2 regions of the Streptomyces sp. NPDC001549 genome follow, and region 2 is predicted to be linked to the other one. Evidence: riboswitches for the same ligand, from Rfam matches in the RefSeq annotation. Region 2 holds a riboswitch; the other holds the start of a gene.
What was found. Region 2 has a riboswitch for glycine ahead of gcvP (aminomethyl-transferring glycine dehydrogenase). Riboswitches for the same ligand answer to the same signal wherever they lie in the genome.
Positions count from the first base shown of each region.

Region 1: it holds a riboswitch for glycine, as region 2 does, so the genes downstream of both, gcvT (glycine cleavage system aminomethyltransferase GcvT) here and gcvP (aminomethyl-transferring glycine dehydrogenase) in region 2, are expected to answer to the same signal.

Region 1 covers NZ_JBIAVJ010000014.1:65,414-71,617, reverse strand. The annotation lists gene ACFY04_RS22890 (L-serine ammonia-lyase) at 1-696, opposite strand, end outside; gene glyA (serine hydroxymethyltransferase) at 1,072-2,328, opposite strand; gene gcvH (glycine cleavage system protein GcvH) at 2,346-2,729, opposite strand; gene gcvT (glycine cleavage system aminomethyltransferase GcvT) at 2,831-3,946, opposite strand; glycine riboswitch at 4,122-4,225, opposite strand; gene ACFY04_RS22870 (AAA family ATPase) at 4,432-5,088, shown strand; gene ACFY04_RS22865 (enhanced serine sensitivity protein SseB) at 5,239-5,973, shown strand; gene ACFY04_RS22860 (enhanced serine sensitivity protein SseB C-terminal domain-containing protein) at 6,068-6,204, shown strand, end outside.
Region 2 covers NZ_JBIAVJ010000022.1:9,179-15,382, forward strand. The annotation lists gene ACFY04_RS30040 (DNA polymerase IV) at 1-1,205, shown strand, start outside; gene ACFY04_RS30045 (PRC-barrel domain-containing protein) at 1,202-1,567, opposite strand; glycine riboswitch at 1,680-1,778, shown strand; gene gcvP (aminomethyl-transferring glycine dehydrogenase) at 1,974-4,859, shown strand; gene ACFY04_RS30055 (DUF5999 family protein) at 4,998-5,186, opposite strand; gene ACFY04_RS30060 (hypothetical protein) at 5,448-6,068, opposite strand.

The DNA.
Region 1 (6,204 bases), on a different contig from region 2:
GCCGCGCGAGACGCAGGACTGCATGACGCGCCAGATCTCCAGGAGGCCCTCGCGGATCTCCTCCTCCGTGCGCCAGGCCTTCTCGTTCTCCAGCATCAGCGAGGAGATCGACAGGCCGGTCTCGTTCGCGAGGCGCAGCATCTCGTCGCCGGAGCGGAAGGGGTACTTCAGCACCGTGTCGTCGAGCTTGATCCGGTCCTCGCCGACCGCGTCCTCGTCCACGACGAAGCCGCCGCCGACCGAGTAGTAGGTCTTCTCCAGCAGCGGGGTGCCGGCGCTGTCGTACGCGAAGAGCGTCATGCCGTTCGCGTGGTACGGCAGGGAGCGCCGGCGGTGCAGGATCAGCTGGTTCGGCTCGTCGAAGGCGATCTCGTGGACATCGCCTATCTCCGCGCCCAGCAGCCGCAGCCGGCCGCTCTTGCGGATGCGCTCGACCTCGTCGTCGGCGGTCTCGACGTTCACGGTGCGGGGGGAGTGGCCCTCCAGACCGAGCAGCACCGCCTTGGGGGTGCCGTGACCGTGGCCGGTCGCGCCGAGGGATCCGAAGAGCTCGGCCCGGACGGAGGCGGTCTGGGCCAGCACGCCGTCCTTCTTCAGCCGCATCACGAACATGCGCGCGGCCCGCATCGGACCGACCGTGTGGGAGGAGGAGGGACCGATACCGATGGAGAAGAGATCGAAGACGGAGATGGCCACGGTGGCGGACTCCCTTGTCTGCTCGTGGGGTGGGAGGGGGCAGGAGAGGAGAAGTGGATTATTCAGATTTTGTCCGGTAGACGAGCTTAACGCGGCGAGGTGAACGTCTCGGCTGCCGGACGAGGTGGGAAGGATTACGTGGACAGGTCGGCCGGGTGTCCGGCCCGCGGGGCGAGGCGCGCCGGTGCGGGGCGGCGCCGGGCCGCTGCGGCGTGCGGGCCGCGAGGCGCCGCGGCCACCGGGAGAGGGAGGGGCGGGGGCGGGGGCGGGTGCCCGCCCCGACCGGGGGGAGTGGTGTCGGGCCCCGGTCATGAGAAGGGCCCGGCCTGTGCGGGAACAAGGCCGGGCCCTCCGTGGCCGTTGGCCGGACGCCGATTAGAGCGTCGGGTACAGCGGGAACTTCGCGGCGAGCGCGGAGACGCGGGCCTTCAGGGCCTCGCTGTCGTACGCGGGCTTCAGCGCCTGCGCGATGATCTCGGCGACCTCGGTGAAGGCCTCGGCGTCGAAACCGCGGGTGGCCAGGGCCGGCGTGCCGATCCGCAGACCCGAGGTGACCATCGGCGGCCGCGGGTCGTTCGGGATGGCGTTGCGGTTGACCGTGATGCCGACCTCGTGGAGGCGGTCCTCGGCCTGCTGACCGTCCAGCTCGGAGTTGCGCAGGTCGACCAGGACCAGGTGCACGTCGGTGCCACCGGTGAGGACGTCCACGCCCACGGCCTTGACGTCGTCCTGGACCAGGCGGGCGGCGAGGATCTTCGCACCCTCCAGGGTGCGCTCCTGGCGCTCCTTGAACTCGGGCGAGGCCGCGACCTTGAAGGAGACCGCCTTGGCCGCGATCACGTGCTCCAGCGGGCCGCCCTGCTGACCCGGGAAGACCGCGGAGTTGATCTTCTTGGCCAGCTCCTGCGTCGACAGGATGACACCGCCGCGCGGACCGCCGAGGGTCTTGTGCGTGGTGGTGGTGACGACGTGGGCGTGCGGCACCGGGTTCGGGTGCAGACCGGCGGCGACCAGGCCGGCGAAGTGCGCCATGTCGACCATCAGGTACGCGCCGACCTCGTCCGCGATGCGGCGGAAGGCGGCGAAGTCCAGCTGGCGCGGGTAGGCGGACCAGCCGGCGACGATCAGCTGCGGCTTGGACTCCTTGGCGAGGCGCTCGACCTCGGCCATGTCCACCTCGCCGGTCTCGTCGACGTGGTACGGGACCACGTTGTAGAGCTTGCCGGAGAAGTTGATCTTCATGCCGTGGGTCAGGTGACCACCGTGGGCCAGGCTGAGGCCCATGATCGTGTCGCCCGGCTTCAGCAGCGCGAACATCGCGGCGGCGTTGGCCTGCGCACCGGAGTGCGGCTGGACGTTCGCGGCCTCGGCGCCGAACAGCGCCTTGACGCGGTCGATCGCGATCTGCTCGACGACGTCGACGTGCTCGCAGCCACCGTAGTAGCGGCGGCCCGGGTAGCCCTCGGCGTACTTGTTGGTCAGGACCGAGCCCTGGGCCTCCATGACGGCGACCGGAGCGAAGTTCTCCGACGCGATCATTTCCAGGGTGGACTGCTGGCGCGCGAGCTCGGCGTCGACGGCGGCGGCGACGTCCGGGTCGAGCTCGTGCAGAGGGGTGTTGAGAACAGACATCAGGATCCCCTGGGGTGTCAGTTGTCGGAGTGGGTGAGCGCGGCGTACTCCTCGGCGGAGAGCAGGTCGGCCGGCTCCTCCGCGGTGCGCACCTTGAACAGCCAGCCACCCTCGAACGGGGCGGTGTTGACGAGCGCCGGGTCGTCCACGACGTCCTGGTTGAACTCGACGACCTCGCCGGTGACGGGGGAGTACAGGTCGCTGACCGACTTGGTCGACTCAAGCTCGCCACAGGTCTCGCCCGCGGTCACCGTGTCGCCGACCGCGGGGAGCTGGGCGTAGACCACGTCACCGAGCGCGTTGGCCGCGAACTCCGTGATGCCGACCGTCGCGACGCCGTCCTCGGCGGTCGACAGCCACTCGTGCTCCTTGCTGTAACGCAGCTGCTGGGGGTTGCTCATGACCTGATTCTCCTGGATGCGGGGGAGTGGATACGAACTGCGGTCTTGGGTACTGAGACGGCGCCGTACGGATTCCCGGACGGCGGACGTGGTGCGTGGGGCTACTTCTGCCGCTTGTAGAACGGCAGCGCCACGACCTCGTACGGCTCATGCGTACCGCGAATGTCGACGCCGACGCCGGACGTGCCGGGCGCGGCGTGCGCCGCGTCCACGTACGCCATCGCGATCGGCTTGCCCAGCGTCGGGGACGGGGCGCCGGAGGTGACCTCTCCGATGACCTGACCGCCGGCGACGACCGGGAACCCGGCGCGCGGGACGCGGCGGCCCTCGGCGATCAGACCGACCAGCTTGCGCGGCGGGTTCGTGGCGGCGCGCTCGGCGGCGGCCTCCAGCGCGGCGCGGCCGACGAAGTCGCCCTCCTTCTCGAACTTCACGACCCGGCCCAGGCCCGCGTCGAACGGGGTGAGGGAGGTGGTCAGCTCGTGCCCGTACAGCGGCATGCCCGCTTCCAGGCGCAGGGTGTCGCGGCAGGACAGGCCGGCCGGGACCAGGCCGACGCCCTCGCCCGCCTTGGTCAGCGCCTGCCACAGCTCCACGGCGTGCTCGGGGGCGACGAACAGCTCGAAGCCGTCCTCGCCCGTGTAGCCGGTGCGCGCGATCAGCGCGGGCACGCCCGCGACGGTGCCCGGCAGGCCGGCGTAGTACTTCAGGCCGTCCAGGTCGGCGTCGGTCAGGGACGCCAGGATGCCGGGGGACTCCGGGCCCTGGACGGCGAGCAGCGCGTACGCGTCGCGGTCGTCGCGGACCTCGGTGTCGAAGCCGGCGGCGCGCTCGGTCAGGGCGTCCAGGACGACCTGGGCGTTGGAGGCGTTGGCGACGACCATGTACTCGGTCTCGCCGAGGCGGTAGACGATCAGGTCGTCGACGATCCCGCCGTCCTCCTGACAGATGTGCGTGTAGCGGGCGCGGCCGACACCGACGGTGGAGATGTTGCCGACCAGCGCGTGGTCGAGGGCCTTGACGGCCTCCGGGCCGGTCAGCGTGATCTCGCCCATGTGGGACAGGTCGAAGAGACCGGCCTTGGTGCGTACGGCGTTGTGCTCGTCGCGCTCGCTGGCGTACCGCAGCGGCATGTCCCAGCCCGCGAAATCGGTCATGGTCGCACCGAGCGAGCGGTGCAGCGCATCGAGGGCGGTCAGGCGGGGGGCAGTGCTCATGGGTGTGGCTCCCGGGTCCCAGGGCATCGACATGACATGACGAGGACGTTCCTCCCCATCTGTCATCGGAACCTGAGAGGTTCGCCGAGAGTTCCGCCGATCGTCCGATCGCCGGTTCTTCTCATCGACTTGCACCTTGGGTGGAGCTGCGCAGCAGCTCGCTTTTCAGATCTGCCTCATCCACGCGGTACGGGGCCTGAGAGATTCAAGGGAGGTTCTTGCTCCTTCGGCGCCCGCGCACGGCCTTGCGGCGTGCCGGGACTCTCCCGCGCGGATTCAAGCGGCCGGTATGCAGTTGGTCCAGATGGCGCACATCATTGCACGCCATGCCCGAGATCGGGCGGCGGGGTCCGAAAGTTCGTACGGCCCTCCGAAGGGCCTGACCGGAACCGGGGCCGCCGGATTACCGTCTCTTTACACTCAGTGGGCAAGGGTCCTGGTGACCCGATTCGGGGGAGGCGAACACTGTGCGGAGATTCGGAGTGGTGACGACGACGGGAACCGTGGAGGCGGTGCCCGCGCAGCGCGGCGCGCGCGGGCGCGGGAGGGCGGCCGACACCGGCCTCGCCCTCGTACGCGACCTGCGCGGACCGGCCGTGCGCGCCCCGCTCCGGCTCGGCTTCGCGGACGGGGACATCGTCGTGGTGTCCGGTCTGCCCGGCGGCGGCAAGAGCACGCTGATCAAGCAGGCGGCCGCCGAGGGCGGGGCCGTGGACTCCCAGGACACCCGTGAGCGCTGGGAGCGCCGCATGCCCGCGGCGCTGCCGTACGCCGTCTACCGGCCGCTGGTGCGCGCCGCGCACTACTGGGGGCTGTGGCGGATCCTGCGCTCCGGCGCCTCCGTGGTCGTCCACGACTGCGGTACGCAGGCCTGGGTACGCGGCCTGCTCGCGGCCGCCGCGCGCCGCCGGGGCCGGGCGCTGCACCTGCTCCTGCTGGACAGCAGCCCCGAGGAGGCACTCTCCGGTCAGGCCTCGCGCGGCCGCCGGGTCTCCGCCTACGCCTTCGCCCGCCACCGCGGCGCGGTGACCCGGCTGCTCCGCGAGGCCGAAGCGGGCCGGCCGCCCGCGGGCTGCGCCTCGGCGACCCTGCTGGACCGGGCCTCCGCCGCGACGGTGACCCGCATAGCCTTCACCGCCTGAAGCCGGCTGCCGTGCCACGGCCGGGCTCCGCCCGGACCCGACGGGACCCGTCCGGACCCGTCCGGGGATCGGCCCCCGGCAACGGTGCGGCACACGGGGCCGGTACCCTGCGGGGCGACACGCGCGGCAATAAGACAGAGGCAGGGGTAGATGCAGGGCAGCGGCTGGCCGGGGAATGAGCTGGAGCAGGTGCTCGGGGCGGCGCTCGGGCAGCCGGACGCCGGGGGGCGGATCCTGGAGGTCCTCGGGCGCAGCCAGGTATGGGTGCCCCTGCCGGGCGGGGGCACCCATACGGCGGCCGGCCTCGACCTGCCCACCATGGACATCGGCGGGGCGGCGTACGTCCCCGTCTACAGCTCCGAGGCCCAGTTCCTGGCCTGCGCCGGCCCCGGCATGGACTTCGCGGTGGCTCCCGCCGTCGAGTTCGCCCGCGGCCTGCCCCCGCAGCTCGGCATCGCCCTCAATCCCGAGGGCGCCGTCGGCGTACCGCTCCCGCCGCCCGCCGTCGCGGAGCTCTGCCGCAGCGGCCGGAGCCCGCTCGACGGCCCGGCCACCGGCGGCCGGGTCCGGCTCTTCGAGCCCGACTGGCAGGAGGATCCGGTGGATTTCCTGGCCGCCGCCACCGAGGAGTTCCGGGCCACCGGGGTGGTCGCCGCCGCGCACCGCTGCCTCGCCAGCGTCGAGGGCGGGGAGCCCCAGCTGTTCATCGGTGTCCGCCTGGTGGGATGGGAACCCGAGATGCAGGGCGCGCCCATGGAGGCCCTCGGACGGGCCCTGACCCGTGTCCCGCCGCCGTGGCCGGTGCAGTTGATCCTGCTGGACGCCGTCCAGGACCCGGTCACGGACTGGATTCGTGAGCGCGTACGCCCCTTCTACCTGCCGTAGGGCCGCTTAAGCTGGTTACATCTCCTGGCCGCACGCGCGACTGCCGGTTCGGAGGACATGCGTGGAGCGACGGGCGGACGAAGAGGGGTTCCGGGTGAGTGCGTCAGGCACGGCCGCGGCCGGGCAGGTCGAGCACATGATGCGCCAGGTGACTCCCGGGCGCTACGAGAGTTACGAGTCACTCCTGCACGCCCTCTCCGAGGGCCGGCTGTGGATGTTGCTCTGGCAGGG
Region 2 (6,204 bases):
TGGTGATGGCCATGCTGCGGGAACTGTCGCCCCTGGTGGAGCCCCTGAGCCTGGACGAGGCCTTCGTGGACCTGGAGGCGGGCGGGGTGGCCTTCGACTCGCGCAGCGCGCGGGAGACGGGGGAGCGGCTGCGGGCCGACATCCGGGCCGCCACGGGGCTCAGCGGGTCGGTGGGGCTGGCCGGGTCGAAGATGCTGGCCAAGGTGGCCTCCGAGGAGGCCAAGCCGGCCGGACTGCTGCTGATCGAGCCGGGGACCGAGCGCGAGCTGCTCGCGCCGATGTCGGTACGGACGCTGCCCGGGGTGGGGCCGGCCACGGGCGAGCACCTGCGCCGGGCCGGGATCACCACCGTGGGGGAGCTGGCGGAGGCCGGGGAGGACGAGCTGGTCCGGATGGTCGGCCGCGCGGCCGGTGCCGGGCTGTACCGGATGGCGCTCGGGCTGGACGACCGGCCGGTGGTCGCGGAGCGGGACGCGAAGTCGGTGTCGGTCGAGGACACCTTCGACGTGGACCTGCACGATCGGGTACGGATCCGCGGCGAGGTGCAGCGGCTCGCGGACCGGTGCGTGCAGCGGCTGCGGGGCTCGGGGCACTCGGGGCGCACGATCGTGCTCAAGGTGAGGCGGTACGACTTCTCCACGCTGACCCGGTCCGAGACCCTGCGGGGGCCCACGGACGACCCGGCGGTGGTGCGGGAGGCGGCGGCGCGGCTGCTGGAGGGCGTGGACACCACGGGCGGGGTGCGGCTGCTGGGAGTGGGGGTGAGCGGGCTGGCGGACTACACACAGGAGGACCTGTTCGCGCAGTCGCTCGCCGCTGAGCCGGACGGGGCGGGCGGGACTGACGGCTCGGACGGGGCTGACGGCATGGACAGGACGGACGGGGCCGGAGGGGAAGCGGTGGCGGCCGGTGCCGCCGAGGCGGCGGCCGAGGGTGCCCAGGAGGCCGCTGGGCCGCCCGGGGATCCGGAGCCGGCCCCCGAACGGCGCTGGACGGCCGGGAGCGACGTACGGCATGCCGTGTACGGGCCCGGATGGGTGCAGGGCAGCGGGGTCGGGCGGGTGACCGTGCGGTTCGAGCAGCCCGGATCGGAGCCCGGCCGGGTGCGGACCTTCCGGGTGGACGACCCCGAGCTGGAGCCGTCCGATCCGCTGCCGCTGGTGGGGGACGGCCCGGATCGGCAAGATCCGAAGGAGACGGACTAGCTCTCGTCGCCCGCCAGGCGGCCGAAGTCGCGGTGGAAGTCCGACGGCAGGGTCGTGTCCAGTCCGTAGTGGTGGTAGAGCTGCAGCTCCTGTTCGGGGGAGAGGTGGCGCCCGACACCGAAGTCCGGGGCGTCCCTGATGAGGGCGCGTTCGAAGGGCACCCGCAGGGTGTCACCCACCAGCTCGCTCGGCTCCAGCGGGACGAAGGCGTCCCGGCTGAAGAGCCCCGTCCGGACCGCGGCCCACTCCGGGACGCCCGTGGCATCGTCGAGGTAGACCTCGTCGATCGTGCCGATCTTGGTGCCATTGCGGTCGAACGCCTTGCGGCCGATCAGGCTGCGCGGATCGATGTCGGTCTGCACGGTCCCTCCAAAAGGTCGCAACTGCTCCGTAATGACTACAGAAGTGCATATCCGCAGCGGAGGCCACTCGGGGAGGGTCCAGATCCTCGCTGGTACCCTGGTGAACGGCTGTCGACCCTGTGCGGGAGAGTCCTCCGAGTGAACAAGACGGAGGCGCCGAAGGAGCAAATCCTCCCCGGAATCTCTCAGGCATACGTACCGCACGGACGAGGCCACTCTGGAAAGCAGGGCGGGTACCGGGCGCGCAGTGCCGGTCCCCCTCCTCACCGACGGTGAAAGCCGGAACTCTCGGGAGACCCCCGTGACTCCGGTGAAACTCTCAGGTGCAGATGACAGAGGGGGAGGCCGTCCGGGTGCCAGCGCCGTGGTGCCCCTCGCAGGTCATACGACCAGGAGGCCTCCGTACATGACCGCCAACCGCATTCCGCTCTCCCAGCTGGAGCGAGGCATCCCCTTCGAACAGCGCCACATCGGCCCGGATGCCGAGGCGCAGGCGAAGATGCTCGCCCAGGTGGGCTACGGCTCCCTGGACGAACTGACCGCTGCCGCGGTCCCGGATGTGATCAAGACCGCCGAGGCGCTCGACCTGCCCGAGGCGCGCACCGAGGCCGAGGTGCTGGCCGAGCTGCGCTCGCTCGCCGACCGCAACCAGGTCCTCTCGCCGATGATCGGTCTCGGCTACTACGGGACCTTCACGCCGCCGGTGATCCTCCGCAACGTCATGGAGAACCCGGCCTGGTACACGGCGTACACGCCCTACCAGCCGGAGATCTCCCAGGGCCGCCTCGAAGCACTCCTGAACTTCCAGACGGTCGTCGCCGAGCTGACCGGGCTGCCGACCTCGGGCGCCTCGCTGCTCGACGAGGGCACCGCGGCGGCCGAGGCCATGACCCTGGCCCGCCGCGTGGGCAAGTCCAAGGGCAACCTCTTCCTGGTGGACGCCGACGCGCTGCCGCAGACCATCGCCGTCATCGAGACCCGCGCCGAGCCGATCGGCATCGAGGTCGTCGTCGCCGACCTGTCCGCCGGAATCCCGGCCGAGATCGCCGAGCGCGGCATCTACGGTGTCCTGGTCCAGTACCCGGGTGCCTCCGGTGCCGTCCGGGACATCAAGCCCGTCATCGACCAGGCGCACGAGCTCGGCGCCGTCGTCGCCGTCGCCGCGGACCTGCTCGCGCTGACCCTGCTCACCTCCCCGGGTGCGCTCGGCGCGGACATCGCCGTCGGCACCACCCAGCGCTTCGGCGTCCCGATGGGCTTCGGCGGACCGCACGCCGGTTACATGGCCGTCCAGGACAAGCACGCCCGCTCCCTGCCCGGCCGCCTCGTCGGCGTCTCCGTGGACGCGGACGGCAACAAGGCCTACCGCCTCGCGCTGCAGACCCGTGAGCAGCACATCCGCCGTGAGAAGGCCACCAGCAACATCTGTACCGCGCAGGTGCTGCTCGCCGTCATGGCCGGCATGTACGCCGTCTACCACGGCCCGGACGGCCTGCGGACGATCGCGAGCCGTACCCACCGCTACGCCACCCTGCTCGCCGCCGGTCTGACGGCCGGCGGGGTCGAGATCGTGCACGGCTCGTACTTCGACACGATCACCGCCCGCGTGCCGGGCCGTGCCGCCGAGGTCGCCGCCGCCGCCCGCGAGGGCGGGGTCAACCTGTTCCAGGTCGACGCCGACCTCGTCTCCGTCGCCTGTGACGAGACCACCCTGCGCGCCGACATCGAGGCCGTCTGGGCCGCCTTCGGTGTCACCGCAGACATTGCGGCGCTGGACGCGACCACGGCCGACACGCTGCCCGAGAGCCTGCTGCGCTCGGACGCGTACCTGACGCACCCGGTCTTCCACCAGCACCGCTCCGAGACCGCGATGCTGCGCTACCTGCGCAAGCTCTCGGACAAGGACTACGCGCTGGACCGCGGCATGATCCCGCTGGGCTCCTGCACCATGAAGCTCAACGCGACCACCGAGATGGAGCCGGTGACCTGGCCCGAATTCGGTCAGCTGCACCCCTTCGCGCCGGTGGAGCAGGCCGAGGGCTACCTCACGCTCATCAACGAGCTGGAGGAACGTCTCTGCGAGGTGACCGGCTACGACAAGGTCTCCATCCAGCCGAACGCCGGCTCCCAGGGTGAGCTCGCCGGCCTGCTGGCCGTCCGCGCCTATCACCGGGCGAACGGCGACGAGCAGCGCACCGTCTGCCTGATCCCGTCCTCCGCGCACGGCACCAACGCCGCCAGCGCCGTGATGGCCGGCATGAAGGTCGTCGTCGTCAAGACCGCCGACGACGGCGAGGTGGACGCGGCCGACCTGCGCGCCAAGATCGAGCAGCACCGCGACGAGCTCGCCGTGCTGATGATCACGTACCCCTCGACGCACGGTGTGTTCGAGGAGCACGTTGCCGACATCTGCGCCCAGGTGCACGAGGCCGGCGGCCAGGTCTACGTCGACGGTGCCAACCTGAACGCCCTGGTGGGCCTGGCCAAGCCGGGTCACTTCGGCGGCGACGTCTCGCACCTGAACCTGCACAAGACCTTCTGCATCCCGCACGGCGGCGGCGGTCCGGGCGTCGGCCCGGTCGGTGTCCGGGCGCACCTGGCCCCGTACCTGCCGAACCACCCGCTCCAGCCGACCGCTGGCCCGGAGACGGGCGTCGGCCCGATCTCGGCCGCTCCGTGGGGTTCGGCGGGCATCCTGCCGATCTCGTGGTCGTACGTGCGCCTGATGGGCGGCGAGGGCCTCAAGCGCGCCACCCAGGTGGCGGTGCTCGGTGCCAACTACATCGCCAAGCGTCTGGAGCCGCACTACCCGGTGCTCTACACCGGCCCGGGCAACCTGGTCGCGCACGAGTGCATCATCGACCTGCGGCCGCTGTCGAAGGCCACGGGCGTGAGCGTGGACGACATCGCCAAGCGTCTGATCGACTACGGCTTCCACGCGCCGACCATGTCCTTCCCGGTCGCCGGCACGCTGATGATCGAGCCGACGGAGTCCGAGGACCTCGCCGAGATCGACCGCTTCTGCGACGCGATGATCGCCATCCGCGGCGAGATCGAGCGGGTCGCGGGCGGCGAGTGGCCGGTGGACGACAACCCGCTGGCGAACTCCCCGCACACCGCTGCGGCGCTGGGCGGCGAGTGGAACCACCCGTACACCCGGGACGAGGCCGTCTTCCCGGGCGGGGTCACGGCCGCCGAGAAGTACTGGCCGCCGGTGCGCCGCATCGACGGTGCGTTCGGTGACCGGAACCTGGTGTGCTCCTGCCCGCCGCTGGACGAGTACGACGCCTGAGGTGTTCCGTGTCGTACGACCGCCGTATGACGGTCGTACGACATGAACAAGGGGCCGGTCCGGGAGAGTCTCCCTGACCGGCCCCTTCGTCGTTCGCTACGGTCGGCCGGACCGCTCGATCGCCTGGGCCCTGGTGGCCTAGGCCGCCGCGAGCGGGCGGTGCGGGGCGATGATCTGGCCGTCCGGCAGCAGTTCGCCGGTGTCCTCGAAGAGCAGGACGCCATTGCACAGCAGGCTCCAGCCCTGCTCCGGGTGGTTGGCCACCGGGCGCGCGGCCTCCCGGTCGGCGGATTCGGCTGACGGGCAGGCTGGCTGGTGCTGGCACATGGATGCGTTCTTTCGCTGCGGTGTGGTCTGTGTGCTACGGCTCGATGCGTGATTCATGGCCGTCCCCCTGGGTCATCCCCGCACCCGCGGGGAGAGTGTCATCAGTCTTCCCCCATGACAGCCGCTTCGCAGGTATTTCCCGGCAGCTGTCCTCACAGATTGATGACGCATCACTCGTGCGGGCGGTTCAGGCCAACTCCCCTGTCATTTCGGATGGTTCGCAAGTGGCCCGGGTGGACTAGGCCGAATGGGTGATTTGGGTCAGGCGGCGGGCGCGGCCAGGGAGGGAGGCGCCGCCGTCGGCGCCGGGGTCAGCCGGCGGGTCAGTACGGGCAGCAGCTCGGAGACCGGATGCGGCCGGTACGCGGCGATGCCGGGCGGGGCCGGGGCGAGGGGCACCAGCAGGTCCTCGCCGGCCGGCAGTCCGGCGGCGGCGTCGGCGCCCACCGCCCCGTGCAGCCACAAGGTCAGCATGTAGAGCTCCGGAACCGACAGCAGCCGCGGCTGGTAGCCGGTGGTGAGGGATTCCGCCTGGCGCAGGGCGCGTTCGGTGGCCGCGACATAGGGGCCCTCGAAGAAATGGGAGAAGACCCAGCCGTCGTGAGTCAGCCGGGTGTCGGCCGCCGCGATGTAGCGGTCCCCGCTGCGGATCAGGAACCGCCAGCCCGTGAGCCGGGTACGCGGCGGCCTGCCGCCGGCCGCGAGGTTGGACATGCCCAGCCGGTCGAGGACGTGGACCGGAAGCGGGAGTTCGGCGGTCAGCGGCCCCTGGTTCGCGCGCAGGGCCGGGGTGTGCGCCTCGTGGACGGCGGTGGGGGAACCGAGTGCCGCGAGGACGCTGCGCAGGGCGGGCGCGGGAGCCGGAGGGACATGCAGCGGCATGGTGGGTCGCCTCTCACTTGGGAGACCGGTGGAACGGGGGCAGGTGCGGACTCGCATTCTGGGGCCAGAGGGGGGCCGAGGGGCAATGGCCGCGCGCCAACTCTCTGCCTCGTTTGCGGAGTTTATACGACATGTG